4 regions of the Enterobacter sp. 6722112 genome follow, and region 1 is predicted to be linked to each of the others. Evidence: predicted binding sites of a transcription regulator. Region 1 holds the regulator's gene; each other region holds the start of a gene.
The links. The regulator CRP, encoded in region 1, controls carbon source genes, mostly activating them, when cyclic AMP is high. The targets are predictions, from matches to a motif close to ATGTGANNNNNNTCACAT.
Positions count from the first base shown of each region.

Region 2: the regulator CRP is predicted to act here: its motif matches at 2,516-2,533, upstream of AC4OVU_RS01980 (YjcB family protein).
Region 3: the regulator CRP is predicted to act here: its motif matches at 2,877-2,894, upstream of focA (formate transporter FocA).
Region 4: the regulator CRP is predicted to act here: its motif matches at 2,805-2,822, upstream of serC (3-phosphoserine/phosphohydroxythreonine transaminase).

Region 1 covers NZ_JBZWGR010000007.1:3,902,374-3,906,708, reverse strand. The annotation lists gene AC4OVU_RS20270 (YccS/YhfK family putative transporter) at 1-1,921, opposite strand, end outside; gene crp (cAMP-activated global transcriptional regulator CRP) at 1,979-2,611, opposite strand; gene AC4OVU_RS20260 (OsmC family protein) at 2,922-3,326, shown strand; gene AC4OVU_RS20255 (phosphoribulokinase) at 3,412-4,281, opposite strand; gene AC4OVU_RS20250 (YheU family protein) at 4,312-4,335, opposite strand, start outside.
Region 2 covers NZ_JBZWGR010000007.1:100,507-104,841, reverse strand. The annotation lists gene AC4OVU_RS01990 (EAL domain-containing protein) at 1-486, opposite strand, end outside; gene AC4OVU_RS01985 (sensor domain-containing diguanylate cyclase) at 752-2,152, opposite strand; gene AC4OVU_RS01980 (YjcB family protein) at 2,596-2,877, shown strand; gene ssb1 (single-stranded DNA-binding protein SSB1) at 2,939-3,469, opposite strand; gene uvrA (excinuclease ABC subunit UvrA) at 3,721-4,335, shown strand, end outside.
Region 3 covers NZ_JBZWGR010000007.1:1,355,324-1,359,658, forward strand. The annotation lists gene pflB (formate C-acetyltransferase) at 1-1,909, opposite strand, end outside; gene focA (formate transporter FocA) at 1,961-2,818, opposite strand; gene ycaO (30S ribosomal protein S12 methylthiotransferase accessory factor YcaO) at 3,224-4,335, opposite strand, start outside.
Region 4 covers NZ_JBZWGR010000007.1:1,359,660-1,363,994, reverse strand. The annotation lists gene cmk ((d)CMP kinase) at 1-79, opposite strand, end outside; gene aroA (3-phosphoshikimate 1-carboxyvinyltransferase) at 265-1,548, opposite strand; gene serC (3-phosphoserine/phosphohydroxythreonine transaminase) at 1,617-2,705, opposite strand; gene AC4OVU_RS07940 (DUF421 domain-containing protein) at 2,868-3,560, opposite strand; gene ycaO (30S ribosomal protein S12 methylthiotransferase accessory factor YcaO) at 3,688-4,335, shown strand, end outside.

The DNA.
Region 1 (4,335 bases):
CCAGAATGTTCGAATCCCCTGACTCGCCCGGCGCGTCATACTCCAGACGCTGCTGACAGCGCTGCAACGCAATTTCACACGACTGCAAATAGCGCTGCGCCAGATCCGGCGTCAGCATCGTGTGCTCCCGCGCCAGCGTCGTCATGGCATTGATGTGCTCGACGATAAACTGGCTGTGCGTGACCCACAGCTTCATGTCAGCCAGATAGTGCGCGTTAAAGCCCGGCTCCTGCATGGCCTGGTTAAGGGAGTTGAACAGGGCGTTATGCGCCTGGTTGACCTTCATGCGCTCGTAGGCCAGCGGAGAGGGCTGCGGGTCATCGCTCAGAATAAGACGAATGGCCTGCTGATCGGCTTCGAGCGCGTCGTGGGCGTTCTGCCTCAGCAGCCCGCTTTGCCACTGCGGCCACAACCAGACCATGCCGCCAAAGGCGATCAGGCAGCCAATTAGCGTATCGACCAGCCGGGCAATAATAAACTGTTCCCCGTTAAGCGTGAGCAGTTGCAGGGTATACACCGCCGTGACCGTAAAGCCCACCATCGCCCAGCCGTAGTTTTTGCGGATGATCAGGTAGCTCACCAGCGTGATCGCCAGCATACCGGCCAGGGTATAGCCTTCCGGCACGTGAAAGTGCAGCGTCACGCCCGCGATAATCAGCCCCGCCATCGTACCGCCCGCCCGATGCAGAATGCGCACCCGCGTGGCGCCATAGCCGTTCTGGGTGACAAACAGCACGGTCATTAAGATCCAGTAGGGTTTCGGCAGGTGCAGGGCCATTCCCATCAGGCTGGCGATGCTCAGCATCACACTGATCCGCGCGGCATTGCGCAGGGCGGAAGATTTCAGTGATAGATAGCTTTTGAGCGCGGGCAGCAGCGGCAGCCGTTTTTGCTTATCGGCCATCAGGTCCCGGGCATAAAGCGGGCGCTGGGTGCGTAACACCCGGGCGATGCGGCTGAAATGCCAGGCAGCAAATTGCCCGACCGGGTTATCCGCGTGCTGACGCGCAATCTTTTCCAGCGCGCCGAGCTGTTTGTCCATGTTAAAGCGCGTCGGGTAGCGGTGATAGAGGATATCGTCAGCCAGCACCCGCAGGCGGGCCGCGACGGTCTGCGCGTTCCAGCGGATCACCGCTTCCGCATGGCTGCGCTCCACCAGCTTTTGCACCTCTTCCGGATTATGAAGGCTGACGGAGATATGCTCCTGCAAATCCAGCCCGACCTGGAAGGTTCGCAGCAGCGGCTTGTATTCATGATTTTTGTTGGCGGCAAGCATGTGCAACTGCTGATAGCACTGGCTGATCAGATCCACCACTTTTTGCTGGCGCGCCAGCAGCGGCGGCAGGGATTTTTCCGGGTCGGTATGTTGAGTGAGCAGGGTGTATTTTGCTTCGCAGTATTCAGCAAGCTGCACGTAGAGCAGGCTCAGGGATTCGCGCAGCGGCTGTTCCCGCCACAGCCAGAACCAGAACCAGTTAAACAGCCCGTACCATAGCGTGCCGAGGGCGTAAATCAGCAATGGCTCCCACACCGGCATATTGCCCGCAAGGCTTAAGGTGAAGATGGCGGCAATCAGCGACGCGGGAAGCAGGCGGGCGTGCAGCGAGCTGATTTCGGCGGTGACGCCGAGCGTCATCGCCAGCACGGTCAGGATCAACGGCAGAGGAATGTCGCGGGCCAGTAAAAGTTGTACGGCAAGGCTACAGCCGGCAAACAGGCAGCCGCCAATAATCAGACGTTTAAAAAAGCGTTTATGCGGCGTATCCAGACCGGCAATGTTGCAGCAGGCGGGCACGAGGGAAAACAGCAGGCCTTGCTGAAGATGTCCGAGGATCAGGCCCACGGCCACGGGAAGACACAGCACCAGCGTTTGTCGTAGTGCGTAGTTAACTTCCGGGTGATAGATCAGCCTGCGCCACATGAGGAGTAGAGACAAAAACGGCGTGCCACCCTGCGGCGGCACGCCGTTTGACCGAAATTAACGGGTTCCGTAGACCACGATAGTTTTACCGTGGGCAGAGATCAGGTTCTGGTCTTCCAGCATCTTCAGGATACGGCCCACTGTTTCACGGGAGCAGCCGACGATCTGACCGATTTCCTGACGGGTAATTTTAATTTGCATACCGTCAGGGTGGGTCATGGCGTCTGGCTGTTTCGCCAGGTTCAACAGCGTCTGCGCGATACGACCGGTCACGTCCAGGAAGGCGAGGTTACCCACCTTCTCAGAGGTCACTTGCAGACGGCGTGCCATCTGGGAAGAAAGACGCATCAGGATGTCAGGGTTGACCTGAATCAGCTGACGGAATTTCTTGTAAGAAATTTCAGCCACTTCACATGCTGTTTTTGCACGAACCCAGGCGCTACGTTCCTGGCCTTCTTCAAACAGGCCCAGTTCACCGATAAAATCGCCCTGGTTCAGATAAGAAAGGATCATCTCTTTCCCTTCTTCATCTTTGATCAGCACGGCCACCGAGCCTTTAACGATGTAATACAACGTTTCCGCTTTTTCACCCTGGTGAATCAGCGTGCTCTTTGATGGGTACTTATGAATGTGGCAATGAGACAAGAACCATTCGAGAGTCGGGTCTGTTTGCGGTTTGCCAAGCACCATGCGCTGTTATCCTCTGTTATAAGCTGTCACCAGAGTCATAAGATGCATCCGGACTCTGGGGTTGCAATCGAATTCTTACCCATACCTGGGAAGTCGGCTGTCGTAACGTTTCGCAGCCAGTAAAGTTTGATGTCCTCTGCATACATGTGTAACGTCAATGTATTACTGTAGCATCCAGAGTGTTTTAGCATAGCTTTCGCCGCGTGTCTCCTGGTGTCTCGCTTCAGCATGACGCAGGTCGCCTTCCGTTGCGAGAAATGTAACGTACACGTAATCTGTCATAAAAAATGCAACGTTGGAGTGAGTGAATATGCAAGCGCGTGTGAAATGGGTTGAAGGGTTAACGTTCCTGGGCGAGTCTGCTTCTGGGCACCAGGTTTTGATGGATGGCAACTCCGGCGATAAAGCGCCAAGCCCAATGGAAATGGTGCTGATGGCGGCAGGCGGATGCAGTGCGATCGACGTGGTGTCGATCCTGCAAAAAGGCCGTCATGACGTGACCGATTGTGAAGTGAAGCTGACGTCGGAACGTCGTGAAGAGGCGCCCCGCCTGTTCACGCATATTAATTTGCACTTTATCGTCACCGGCAAAGAACTGAAGGACGCGGCGGTCTCGCGTGCGGTTGACCTGTCTGCGGAAAAATACTGCTCTGTGGCGTTAATGCTGGAGAAAGCGGTAAAAATCACCCATTCGTATGAAGTGATCGCGGCTTAATTTTTGGCGGGTGGCGCTTCGCTGACCCGCCCTACAAAAGCACGCCCGTAGGCCCGGTAAGCGCAGCGCCACCGGGCAAAACAATTCACGCGATCTGCTTTCCTTCCATCAGCCGCTGCACCAGCGGTGTCATGATCAGCTCCATTGCCAGCCCCATTTTTCCGCCCGGTACCACTAACGTATTCATGTGCGAAATAAACGAACCCTGTAGCATCGCCAGCAGCCAGGGATAATCAATGCCTTCCAGGTTGCGGAAGTGGATCACCACAAAGCTCTCGTCCAGCGACGGGATGCTTTTTGCAGCGAACGGGTTAGAGGTGTCCACGGTGGGGACGCGCTGGAAGTTAATGTGGGTTCGGGAGAACTGCGGCGTCAGGAAGTTGATGTAATCTTCCATGGAGCGCACCACCGAGTCCATGACCGCCTCTCGCGAATGGCCGCGCTCGCTCATGTCACGCGTCAGCTTCTGGATCCACTCAAGGTTAACAATCGGCACCACCCCCACCAGCAAATCCACGTGGCGCGCCACGTCGTGCTGAGGCGTCACCACGCCGCCGTGCAATCCTTCGTAAAACAGCACGTCAGTCGGTTCCGGCAGCGGCTGCCAGGGCGTGAACGTGCCGGGGACCTGGTTCCAGGGCACGGCTTCATCGTAGGTGTGGAGATACTTGCGGGACTGCCCGGTACCGCTTTGCCCGTATTCACGGAAGGTTTGCTCCAGCAGGCCGAAGTCATTGGCCTCCGGGCCGAAGTAGCTGATGTGTTTACCCAGATCGCGCGCCTTGCGGATGGCCATATCCATCTCCGGGCGCGTGTAGCGGTGAAAGCTGTCGCCTTCTACCTCTGCCGCCCGTAAGTTAAGCTGGGCGAAGATCTTGCGGAAGGCGAGGCTGGTGGTAGTGGTTCCCGCCCCACTCGAACCCGTAACGGCAATAACCGGATGTCTGGCAGACATAGCAACTCCCTGACTGGAAAAGTGTAAAGATCAGCCGTGAAACGCGTTGCGTGG
Region 2 (4,335 bases), 3.8 Mb from region 1:
GTACGAAAGCGGGTTGACCACTGCGACATAATTTCCGCGCTGCATATATATCATTTTATAACCATCAAAAAATGGCGTATCGCGAAAATAATAGATAGCAACGTCGGGTTTACGTGTGTAATTGGCAGCGGGAATGGTGTAAGGATGATCCGGCGTAAAAAGGGTCGAGCAGAGAAACGACTGGCCTTCAGCATAAATTAAATCGGCAACAAAAAGACGACCGCGGGAAACGTTCAACATATATTGACGATGCTCCGGCGTACACACTTTTCCCTGATATTTTTCCGCGTCTTCCCGGGCCAGATCAACCTGTTGAATAACCCGTTCAGTTTTGTTTAAAGCAAGTTCAGCAAACGTGCGCAGCTGGGCGCTGATTTCCGACACGGCTCTAAGCTGGGCAAACCATAGCGCAAGCATCACCGGCAGCATAACTACCATGATAATCCCGACCACTTTGAGCATGTTGCGCAGCGCGCTACGATTCATTTCCCGCTCTGTATCCCTGCATGTTGTACGCCTGTAGCAATGAAGACCGGCTGCTTTGATAAACAGGTGATTACGTTGCATGAATCATGGGAAGTTAGCAACTGACTTTTGGTATTAAAAATCCTAAAATTCGTGATGCCGATAATATTTTCCCGTAAGCCAAACTAAAAGTATTCATTTCGTTTCTGATAAGGAAAATAATTACCCGCGACAGGTGTGGAAAATTCGCTGGCTGAAATAGCCTGCTCTTTGTTCTTATGCTGATTTATAAATAATCAGACGCCAGGACCGTTTTTCCTCTTCCCGTACGCTTGGCGTCATATAATGCCTTATCGGCACGCATCAGTATGGCAGAAGTATCCCGTTGCCCCTGACAGACTTCAACCACCCCGGCGCTGAAAGAGAGTACCAGCGTTTTATCGCCCACACGCAGCGGTTTTGAGATCAGCGCGGCACGCAGCCGGGAAGAGAGCAACGTAGCGGCCATACCATCCGTGTGCGCCAGCAGAAGAACAAACTCTTCGCCCCCCACCCGTCCCAGCGCCGACCCGGCCGGGCTCACCTCGCGAATACGGTCGCAAAAGTGGATCAATGCCGCATCGCCAACCTGATGTCCCCACCGATCGTTGATCTGCTTGAAATAATCGAGATCGAACATCAGGAGACAGAAGTGGCTACTGACATCCTGCGGCGAACTGGCTGCCAGCGCTATTTTGAGACGCTGTAAGATTGTCGAGCGATTCAGACAGCCCGTCAGATCGTCCGTGGTGGCTTTGACGGTCAGCTGCTGTTCTGCTTTTTTACGTTCGGTGATATCCAGGCCAATGTTGAGAATGGAGTTATCCGGCAAAAGGATGTTTGACCAGAGAATGGTTAACTGCGTCCCGTCTTTACGCACCGGGTGCCATTCGTACATATCCTTAAGTGGTGCGAAACGAACCGACTCCTGCACGCGCTGTCGCTCCTCAGGATCCGGGTAAAACAGGGCCAGCGGATCGGGATGCTCGCCGATTTCAGTCATACTCCAGCCAAAGACTTTTTCGCATTCGGCATTCCACAATACACACCGGTTATGCCTGTCAAAGGCGTTCATTAATACCGGAGCACGCTCAAATAAGGTTTTATATTGCGTGACGACGCGCTGCATTTCCTGCGCCGTTTTTTCCCGCACGATGATGTCATCAAAATAATCTTTTAGCTTCTCAACCAATACCACCACGATATTTTTCAGTATCGGCAACGAGGTCAGTTTTTCATTAAAAGCCAAAAAGAAATAACCACTGCACTGTCTGCCATGCGCTGAGAATTTACACAGCACGCCGCTTTGCAGCCGCGCATAGCCTGGGTGCTGAGGGGAAAATACCGCCCGGCCAATATGCTCTTTCCAGTAGATCACCCGCCAGGCGCGGTGATGCCGCTGCAACAGGGTGCTGGCAAGAAAATCCGCCACGTTAAAGGCGTGACACGTCACGTCGCCGGCACAAACCACGCGCGGCCCGTCTGCGGATTCGACACTGACCCATGAGAGATTTGCCCCCAGTGCGCTGTTGATAATTTCCAGCATTTCAACCGGCGAACACTGCGCGTTGAGTTGCGGCATCAGCTTCGCCAGGGCATGCAGCGCCTGCATGCTGTCGTTAATAATCTCGCGTCTTTTTTCTTTCATTATCTTTTCGCAGGTCATTAATCGAGAGAGCAACCGCAATAATTCATATCTGAATAAAAGAATAAGACCACGAAATCAAAGAGCATGCCGAGTGTAAAACAAAGAATACAAAATCCAAAAAAGTCAATTAATTCAATGCGATGAATTATTTTTGCGGGTACATTTATTGTTCCACACAAGCATAATCCATAGATATACTGCTGTAAACGCTATACAGCCGATGGCGTTTTGCAAAGGTTTTACTATCTGGATGAAATAAAAATAAAAATTCCGACCAGACGTCGTTCTGAGCGACGACGATATATTTTCCCCGGCAATAATCCCACTTTTACCTCACGCGGATACTGGCGAATAAAACAGCAAATGTGATATAGTTCACACATCTTATGTAACGAGAAACATTGTTTCATTCCAGTTCGTCTGTTTTGTCGAGGATGGGTTTTATGGCAACCATTACCACCAGCATGGTGCTCCTGCGCTGGCCGTTGTTGAGCGCGGTTTTGATGTTCCTGGCCAGCACGTTAAACATTCAGTTTCGAAAGTCCGACTACGCAGGTCTTGCTGTGATTAGCACCCTGTTAGGGTTGGGCGCCGCATGCTGGTTCGCGACAGGTTTGCTTGGCATTACGCTGGTAGACATTGCCGCCGTCTGGGAAAACATTAAAGTGGTGATGGTTGAAGCCATGAGCCACACTCCGCCAGACTGGCCGATGGTGATTACCTGATAGCCTGTTATAAAAAAACCCAGACATTGTCTGGGTTTTTTGTTTTTCACGCGTCTGGATATCAGAACGGGATATCGTCGTCGAAATCCATTGGCGGTTCGTTAGACGGTGCCGGAGCAGACTGCTGCTGCGGACGGGACTGCACGCCGCCGCTGAACTGGTTGCCGCCCTGAGGCTGCTGAGGCTGACCCCAACCACCCTGCTGCTGATTCTGACCGCCACCTGCCGGTGCGCCACCGCCCTGACGGCCACCCAGCATTTGCATGGTGCCGCCCACATTCACCACCACTTCCGTGGTGTACTTCTCAGCGCCGGATTGGTCGGTCCATTTGCGGGTACGCAGCTGGCCTTCGATATAGACCTGAGAACCTTTACGCAGATACTCACCGGCCACTTCGGCCAGTTTGCCAAACAGCACAACGCGGTGCCATTCGGTCTGCTCTTTCATTTCTCCGGTCGCTTTATCACGCCAGGATTCGGAAGTAGCCAGCGTAATGTTGGCAACTGCGCCACCACTCGGCATGTAGCGTACTTCCGGGTCCTGGCCCAGATTACCGACGAGAATCACCTTGTTTACGCCTCTGCTGGCCATGTTCGTGTCTCCTGAATACGTTTCTTAATAGTGTAAACGCGCGAGTGTACCATTTCCATGCTGCACTTTGATAGTTGCGTAGCACGTTCCAGAGTTCTCCCGCGAACTCGACATTGTTACACAGTGGATCAGAAAATGCATTCCAATACTGTATATTCAAACAGGTCATTTTGTGTCATAATTAGCCGTTTCTGACAGCCGTTTGTCCTTCAAACAAATCAGGCAATCCGTGTTCCAACCGGGAAAGGTGAATGGATAAGATCGAAGTTCGGGGCGCCCGCACCCATAATCTCAAGAATATCAACCTCATAATCCCTCGCGACAAACTCATCGTCGTGACCGGGCTTTCGGGGTCTGGCAAATCCTCACTGGCTTTCGACACTTTGTATGCCGAAGGACAGCGTCGTTACGTTGAATCGCTCTCGGCGTACGCGCGTCAGTTCCTGTCGCTGATGGAAAAACCGGATGTCGACCACATTGAAGGGTTGTCCCCTGCTATCTCCATTGAGCAGAAATCCACATCGCATAACCCGCGCTCCACGGTCGGTACCATTACCGAAATCCATGACTACCTGCGTCTGCTGTATGCGCGCGTGGGCGAGCCGCGCTGCCCGGACCACGACGTCCCGCTGGCGGCCCAGACCGTCAGCCAGATGGTGGATAACGTACTGTCGCAGCCGGAAGGCAAACGCCTGATGCTGCTGGCGCCGATCATTAAAGAGCGTAAGGGCGAGCACACCAAAACGCTGGAGAACCTGGCAAGCCAGGGCTATATCCGCGCCCGTATCGACGGCGAAGTGTGTGACCTGTCCGATCCGCCAAAGCTGGAGCTGCAAAAGAAACACACCATCGAAGTGGTGATTGAC
Region 3 (4,335 bases), 2.5 Mb from region 1:
TTGGGTTAGCACCTGGGCCGAATGGCGCGCCAGCACGACGACCGTCTGGGGTGTTACCGGTTTTCTTACCATACACAACGTTAGAGGTGATGGTCAGAACAGACTGAGTCGGGATAGCGTTACGATAGGTAGTGAGTTTCTGAATTTTCTTCATGAAACGTTCTACCAGGTCAACCGCCATGTCATCAACGCGAGCGTCGTTGTTACCAAACTGCGGATATTCGCCTTCGATTTCGAAGTCGATAGCCAGACCATCTTCGTCACGAATTGGTTTAACTTTCGCATATTTGATTGCAGACAGGGAGTCAGCAGCAACGGACAGACCTGCGATACCACACGCCATGGTGCGAACGACGTCACGGTCGTGCAGCGCCATCAGAGAGGCTTCGTAGCTGTACTTGTCGTGCATGTAGTGGATAACGTTCAGCGCGGTCACGTACTGTTTAGCCAGCCAGTCCATGAAGTGGTCCATGCGCTCCATGACTTCGTCATAGTTCAGCACGTCGCCTTTGATCGGTTCAGACTTAGGACCAACCTGCATTTTCAGTTTTTCATCAACGCCGCCGTTGATTGCGTACAGCATGGTTTTCGCCAGGTTTGCACGCGCACCGAAGAACTGCATTTGTTTACCAACAACCATTGGACTTACGCAGCAAGCGATAGCGTAGTCATCGTTGTTGAAGTCAGGACGCATCAGGTCATCGTTCTCGTATTGCAGAGAAGAAGTGTCGATGGACACTTTAGCGGCGAATTTCTTGAAGTTCAGAGGCAGTTTTTCAGACCACAGAACGGTGATGTTCGGCTCCGGAGAAGGACCCATGGTGTACAGGGTGTTCAGGAAGCGGAAGCTGTTTTTGGTTACCAGAGTACGGCCATCTACGCCCATACCGCCGATAGATTCGGTTGCCCAGATTGGGTCACCAGAGAACAGCTCATCATATTCTGGGGTACGCAGGAAGCGAACCATACGCAGTTTCATGACCAGGTGGTCAATCATTTCCTGAGCGTCTTGTTCGGTGATTTTGCCTGCTTTCAGGTCACGTTCGATGTACGCATCCAGGAAGGTGGATACGCGGCCGAAGGACATTGCTGCACCGTTCTGAGACTTAACAGCGGCCAGGTAGCCGAAGTAGGTCCACTGGATAGCTTCCTGAGCGTTGGTTGCAGGACCAGAGATATCGCAGCCGTATTTAGCCGCCATCTCTTTGATCTGACCCAGCGCACGGTGCTGTTCAGCGATCTCTTCACGCAGACGGATAGTCGCTTCCAGGTTTACGCCGTTTTCCAGGTCAGACTGGAGAGAGACGAACTGTGCGTATTTGTCTTTCATCAGGAAGTCGATACCGTACAGCGCAACGCGACGGTAGTCACCGATGATACGGCCACGGCCATAGGCATCTGGCAGACCGGTCAGAACGCCAGATTTACGGCAGTTCAGAATGTCTTTGGTGTAAACATCGAATACGCCCTGGTTATGGGTTTTACGGTATTCGGTGAAGATTTTTTTCAGCATTGGGTCCAGCTCGCGGTTATACGCCTTGCAGGAACCTTCAACCATTTTGATACCACCGAACGGGATGATTGCGCGTTTCAGTGGTGCTTCAGTTTGCAGACCAACGATTTTCTCAAGGGCTTTGTTGATGTAGCCAGCATCGTGAGAAGTGATGGTAGAAGCAACGGAGGTGTCAAAATCAACTGGCGCGTGAGTGCGGTTTTCCAGTTTAACGCCTTCCATTACGCTGTCCCACAGCTTGGTGGTTGCGTCAGTCGCACCAGCCAGGAAGGATTCGTCACCTTCATACGGGGTATAGTTTTTCTGAATGAAGTCACGGACGTTGACTTCATTCTGCCAGTCACCTTTCGTAAAACCTTCCCAGGCTGTGGCTAACTTTTCATTAAGCTCGGACATGTAACACCTACCTTCTTAAGTGGATTTTTTATTTACTGCCTGAGACAACCATTAATGATGATCGCCGCCACGCAGGTAAATGACCCAGTATGTCAACCCAACTAACAGACCCCCACCGATAATGTTCCCGATAGTGACGGGGATCAGGTTATCAGTAATGAAGTTCATAATAGTCAGGTGTGAAAAACTTTCCGGGGTTGAACCTACAGCAGTCCAGAACTCCGGGCTTGCAAAGTTGCGGATAACAATCCCCATCGGGATCATGAACATATTCGCAATACTGTGCTCAAAGCCGCTGGCAACAAACATCGCAACCGGCAGAACCATAATCATGGCTTTATCCATCAGGCTACGACCAGAGTAGCTCATCCAGACCGCCAGGCAGACCATCAGGTTTGCGAGGATGCCGAGAGCAACAGCTTCGATAAATGTATGGTGCATTTTGTGGTCGGCGGTTTGCAGGACGTTAAGCCCCCAGCCGCCGTTGGCGGTCATATACTCGCCAGAGAGCCACATCAACAGAACAAAGAGCAGACAGCCAATCAGGTTGCCAACGTAAACGTTGAGCCAGTTGCGCCCCAGTTGACCCCAGGTAATTCTTCCGCTGGCTTTTGCCACCACAATCAGCACCGTTGAGGTGAAGAGGTCGGCGCCGCAGATGACGCAGAGAATCAGGCCCAGTGAGAAGCAAATACCACCAATCAGTTTCGCTATGCCGAAAGGCATCCCGGCAGTGCCGGTGGTGGCTGTGATATAGAAGACGAAAGCGATGGAGATGAACACCCCAGCCGTAATGGCCAGAAAGAACGTCGTCATCGGATGTTTCGTGGCTTTGTAGACACCCGCTTCTTCGGCAACTTTCGCCATCGCAGCGGGGAGTAATAGATCAAAAGGGTTGTCAGCTTTCACACTAACTCTCTCTTTATTAAGTCGGCGACGAGATACTAACAAAGCATTATAGAAGAGAAATTGATATAGATCATATCTCGCCTGGCTTATAGGCCCGCAGTGTGTATGGTTTTACAGCAAAAGCGGAGTAAGTATTTGATTATCCGTATAAAAATAAATTTTAAAAGTTATGAAAAGAGTTGAATTTTTTCCTTCAGCCTCCCGTGGAACAGTTAATTAAAATGGAGTATTTATTATAATTAGTAACAGTAAAGCTCAGGTAAGCGTTTTTATATTTACCCGTGGTTAACTTAATTATTACAATTAAACGTCATTGCGGAAAAATAAAAAAAAGGGGCAATGAAATTGCCCCGTAATATAGCTCAGGCGATTGAATACGCCTACAGCCATTAATGTTATATGCGCTTATTTTGACCAGTAAGCGGCTTTTGCCTTCTGCAATTTTTCATACGCATTCAGCAGTGACTGATGCGCCGGGAAGGCTTTCAGATCGTTGTCAACCGCTTGCAGGCCGTAGAATGGTTCTTCACCGCTTAGCGCCGCGCTGGCAGCTTCAACGGCATCCGCACCGTACATACGTACAAAGGCGTTCAGATACTGCAATGGCTCGCGGTCGTCTTCCTGAGAAAGCAGGAGCAGCGTTTGCAGGCAACGGTAATAGTTAGTGCGCTCGGCGGAGAAGACGGACTGGTTAAACTCCATCGTCCACTCGGTCCAGGCCAAAGCCTGATCCAGATCGCCGCCCGCCAGCGCCAGCATCGCTTTCAGCTCGCCGATGCGCAGGGTGTACCAGCCGTTATCTTTTCCGGTCGCCAGACCCAGCAGTTCGCGCACGCGGGTGAAATCATCGTGTCCTTCTTCGTCCAGCTGGGCGATCAGGTTCAGATAATCTTCTTTATCCCACTCGCTGCCTGGCAGGGCCAGCAGGGTTTCACGCAGATGCGCGCCCATGCTGTTGTTCGCCAGCCACAGATCTTCTGCCGGATAAATGTCCGACATACCTGGCACAATAATACGGCACGCGTAAACGCCGAGGTGTTCATAGTCGGCAATGTAGACTTCCTGATCTTCCGCGTTGAAGATCGCCATCAGGGTGGCGAATTCTTCTTCCGTCGTACCGGCAAAGCTCCAGTCCACGAACGGATAGTCCGCGTCCTGTTTGAACATATCCCAGGAGATCAAACCGCTGGAGTCGATGAAGTGTGTTTCGAGGTTGGTGTGCTCGGCGACTTCTTCGTCATCAAAGGTTGGCGGAGTAAAGACATCGAGATCTTTCAGGCTACGACCTTGCAGCAGTTCGGTTACGGTACGCTCCAGCGCCACGCCGAAGTCCGGGTGCGCGCCGAAGGAGGCGAAGCAGGTGCCATTTGCCGGGTTGAACAGTACCACGCAGATAACCGGATATTTGCCGCCCAGAGAGCCGTCATAAGCAAAGATTGGGAAACCTTCTGCTTCCAGTTTGGCGATGGATTCCACCACGCCCGGGTAGCGCGCCAGCACGTCAGCCGGGATCTCCG
Region 4 (4,335 bases), 2.5 Mb from region 1:
CCGCCATCGCTTTGCACAGAGTACCTTTCCCTGCGCCACTTGGCCCATCAATGGTGATTACCGGGGCAATTGCCGTCATCTTTTTCTCCTTAATTAAGGCATACCGTTTACATGAACGCCGCGCATTATACGCGCCAACGTGCGCAACTGTTACCTTTGCGTGCAAATTACGGAATGATTGAAGCAGAGTGTAGAAGAAATGAAAGAGGATGAGTGTCAGAAAGCGTAAGGAAATGCCGCATCAGGTGATGCGGCATACGATCATCAGGCCAGGGTGCTAATGCGCGCCAGCTGTTCGAAGTAGTCCGGGAACGTTTTTGCCGTACACTTCGGATCAAGGATAGTGACTGGCGTATCTGACAACGCCACCAGCGAGAAACACATCGCCATGCGGTGATCGTTGTAGGTGCCAATTTCTGCAAATTGCAGTTTTGCCGGCGGCGTGACGCGAATGTAGTCTTCGCCCTCTTCTACCTCGGCCCCCACTTTACGCAGCTCGGTTGCCATCGCGAACAGGCGGTCCGTCTCTTTCACACGCCAGTTGTAAATGTTTCGCAGCGTGGTGGTGCCTTTCGCAAACAGCGCAGCGGTGGCAATGGTCATCGCCGCATCCGGAATATGGTTCATATCCATATCGATGGCGTTCAGCTCACCGTGGGTGCAGGAGATGAAGTCATCGCCCCAGGTCACCACCGCGCCCATTTTTTCCAGCACGTCAGCAAAACGGATATCGCCCTGCACGCTGTTGCGGCCAATGCCCGTCACTTTAACCGTACCGCCTTTAATCGCGCCTGCGGCAAGGAAATAGGAGGCGGATGAAGCATCGCCTTCAACCAGGTAGTGGCCCGGGGAGTGATACTGCTGCGCTCCGCGCACCACGAAAAGCTGATAAGACTGGTTTTCCACCTCAACACCAAAGGTGTTCATCAGGTGCAGGGTGATATCAATGTACGGCTTAGAAACCAGGTCGCCTTTAATGTTGATGACGGTGTCCTGTGGTGCCAGCGGTGCGGTCATCAGCAGCGCGGTCAGGAACTGGCTGGAAACGCTACCGTCAACCTCAACATTGCCGCCAGTGAATCCCCCGCGCAGACGCAGGGGCGGGTAATTTTCCTGCTCAAGATAATCAATCTGCGCGCCGCCCTGACGCAGGGCATCCACCAGATGGCCGATCGGACGCTCTTTCATTCGCGGCTCACCGGTCAGCACAATATCGTTACTCCCCAGACACAGCGCTGCGGCCAGAGGACGCATCGCGGTACCGGCGTTACCCAGGAAAAGCTCCAGCGCTTCAGCAGAATGTAACGCGCCGCCGTTACCGGTGACTTCACAACGGGTACGATCGTCAGACAGCGCGTACTGAACGCCCAACGCTTTCAGTGCATTGAGCATATGGCGCACGTCATCGCTGTCCAGCAGATTAGTGAGGACGGTGGTGCCGTTTGCCAGAGCTGCCAGCAGCAGAGCGCGGTTCGAGACACTTTTTGAACCAGGCAGATTAATGGTGCCATCTACCCGCGCGATAGGTTGTAACGTCAGGGATTCCATGAAACTCAACTCTCAACTCAACATAATAAAAACCCCGCAGGAACGCTGCGGGGGTGAAAAACAGCCAATTAACCGTGACGACGTTCGAAGTCGATCATGAAATCAGTCAGGGCTTTAACGCCCTCCAGCGGCATGGCGTTATAGATAGAGGCGCGCATTCCGCCTACCACACGGTGGCCTTTCAGCGCATGCAGACCCGCCGCGAAGGACTCTTCCAGGAACACGTTATCCAGGTTGCTGTCCGCCAGCTGGAACGGCACGTTCATGCGCGAACGGTTAGTTTTGGCGACATCGTTACGGTAGAAATCGCTCTTGTCGATCACGCCGTACAGCAGTTCAGCCTTTTGCTGATTGATCTTATCCATCTGCGCCACACCGCCTTTTTGCTTCAGCCATTTGAAGACCAGGCCGGAGAGATACCAGGCAAACGTTGGTGGGGTGTTGAACATGGAATCGTTGTCGTTCAGGACGGTGTAATCCAGAATTGACGGGCAAGACTTATGGGCTTTCCCCAGCAGGTCTTCACGCACAATAACGATAGTCAGACCCGCAGGACCGATGTTTTTCTGGGCACCCGCGTAGATGACGCCGTAGCGGCTGACATCCAGCGGGGTGGACAGAATGGTTGAAGAGAGATCCGCCGTCACAATGACATTTTCGCCAAAGTCTGGCTCTTCGTGAATGGCAATACCGTCGATGGTTTCGTTCGGGCAGTAGTGAAGATACGCGGCGTTGTCAGAAAGCTGCCACTCACTCATCGGCTTCACGGCGCGCAGACCGTCAACGGTCACTTTGGCATCGATGACATTCGGCGTGCAATATTTGTGCGCTTCTTTTACCGCACTGGCCGCCCAGTAGCCGGCATCAACGTAATCAGCGGTGGTTTTGTCGCCCAGTAGATTGAGCGGGATACCCGCAAACTGGCCGCGTCCACCGCCATGACAGAACAATACTTTGTAGTTCGAGGGAATGTTCAGCAGATCGCGAAAATCCTTTTCTGCTTCTTCCGCCACCTGAATAAACGCTTTACCCCGGTGGCTGACTTCCATCACCGACGTACCCAGACCGTTCCAGTCACACAGCTCCTGTTGAGCCTGTTTGAGCACGTCTGCCGGTAACATTGCCGGACCTGAACTGAAATTAAAGACTTGAGCCATTTCCCCTCACCACGCTAAAAGCCATAAGTTATAACTGTGGATATCGGTTTTATCATTCAGTGACACGCGCCGCAATGTCTAAAACTGATGGCCGAAGAAATGTGCCCCTCGTCACACAATACAATCTGCCGTACCGTTGTCACAAAACCGACAAAATCGCTGTCAGGTGTTACGTTTAGCCCGGCTAACCTTCGTCCATTCTGGATTCGTACAGCGGGGGCATAATTGATGATCGCCCGCCTGCATAACCACGACATGACTACATTTTATGCAGGCGTACTCGCCCGCTTCAGGTACAGTTTTGTATCGCTCGATGAGCATATCCGGCAGGATGCACAGGCCGGGCTTCACCTCATCGTCGGAATAGTAATAGACGCTGATTTGACCATTCGTTTCCATAATCGCCAGACGCACCTGCCCCAGTTGCTCAACGCTGCTCAAACGGAGTTCCATAAAGAACTCAAACTCCGTCATATTGGCGCTTTGCACATTCTCCCAGGCCAGTTGACCATCTTCGACAATCACCACCGGCTTCCCTTCGAGCAGATCTTCCAGTTTCTCACTTTTCGACATCAGCCACATGACCAGCCGGTACAGCAGTGCAAGCGTCACGAAGACGATAAAGACCGGCACCATCGGCACATCGTCATAAAAGGCAACGTCCCCTGCCGCCGACCCCAGCGTCAGGATGATCAGCACTTCAAACAGCGACATCTGCCGCACGCCGCGACGTCCGGTAATTTTCAGAAACAGGAAAACGAGTACAAAGGTGTACAGGCTGCGCAGCGCTACTTCGCCTAAAAACTCAGGAGGGACTTTATCAAACGCCATCCGCTGGAGATCGAAAGCTTTCATTTTTTTATGCCTTAACAGTAGGTTACTGCTTATAAGCATAGTCCAGCCATTTATTTTCGCCGGAGATAGCACCCGTCACGCAAAACCCGTATCATTGCGCGCTTTACGTACGATAAAAGTGAACGCCATGACTCAAACGTTTATCCCCGGCAAAGACGCCGCTCTGGAAGATTCCATCGCTCGCTTCCAGCAGAAACTGACCGACCTGGGCTTTAATATCGAAGAAGCCTCCTGGCTGAATCCGGTGCCTCACGTCTGGTCCGTGCATATTCGCGACAAAGACTGTGCGCTGTGCTTTACCAACGGTAAAGGCGCGACCAAAAAAGCGGCACTGGCCTCTGCGCTGGGTGAGTATTTTGAGCGTCTGTCCACCAACTACTTCTTCGCCGACTTCTGGCTGGGCGAAACTATTGCCAACGGTCCGTTCGTTCACTATCCGAACGAAAAATGGTTCCCGCTGACCGAAAACGATGAACTGCCGGAAGGCATTCTCGATGCCCGCCTGCGCGCGTTCTACGATCCGGAAAACGAACTGACCGGCAGCATGTTGATCGACCTGCAATCCGGCAATGAGGATCGTGGGATCTGCGCCCTGCCGTTCACCCGTCAGTCTGACGAGCAGACCGTTTATATCCCGATGAACATCGTCGGCAACCTGTATGTGTCTAACGGCATGTCTGCCGGTAATACCCGCAACGAAGCGCGCGTGCAGGGATTGTCTGAAGTTTTCGAGCGTCATATCAAAAACCGCATTATTGCTGAATCCATCAGCCTG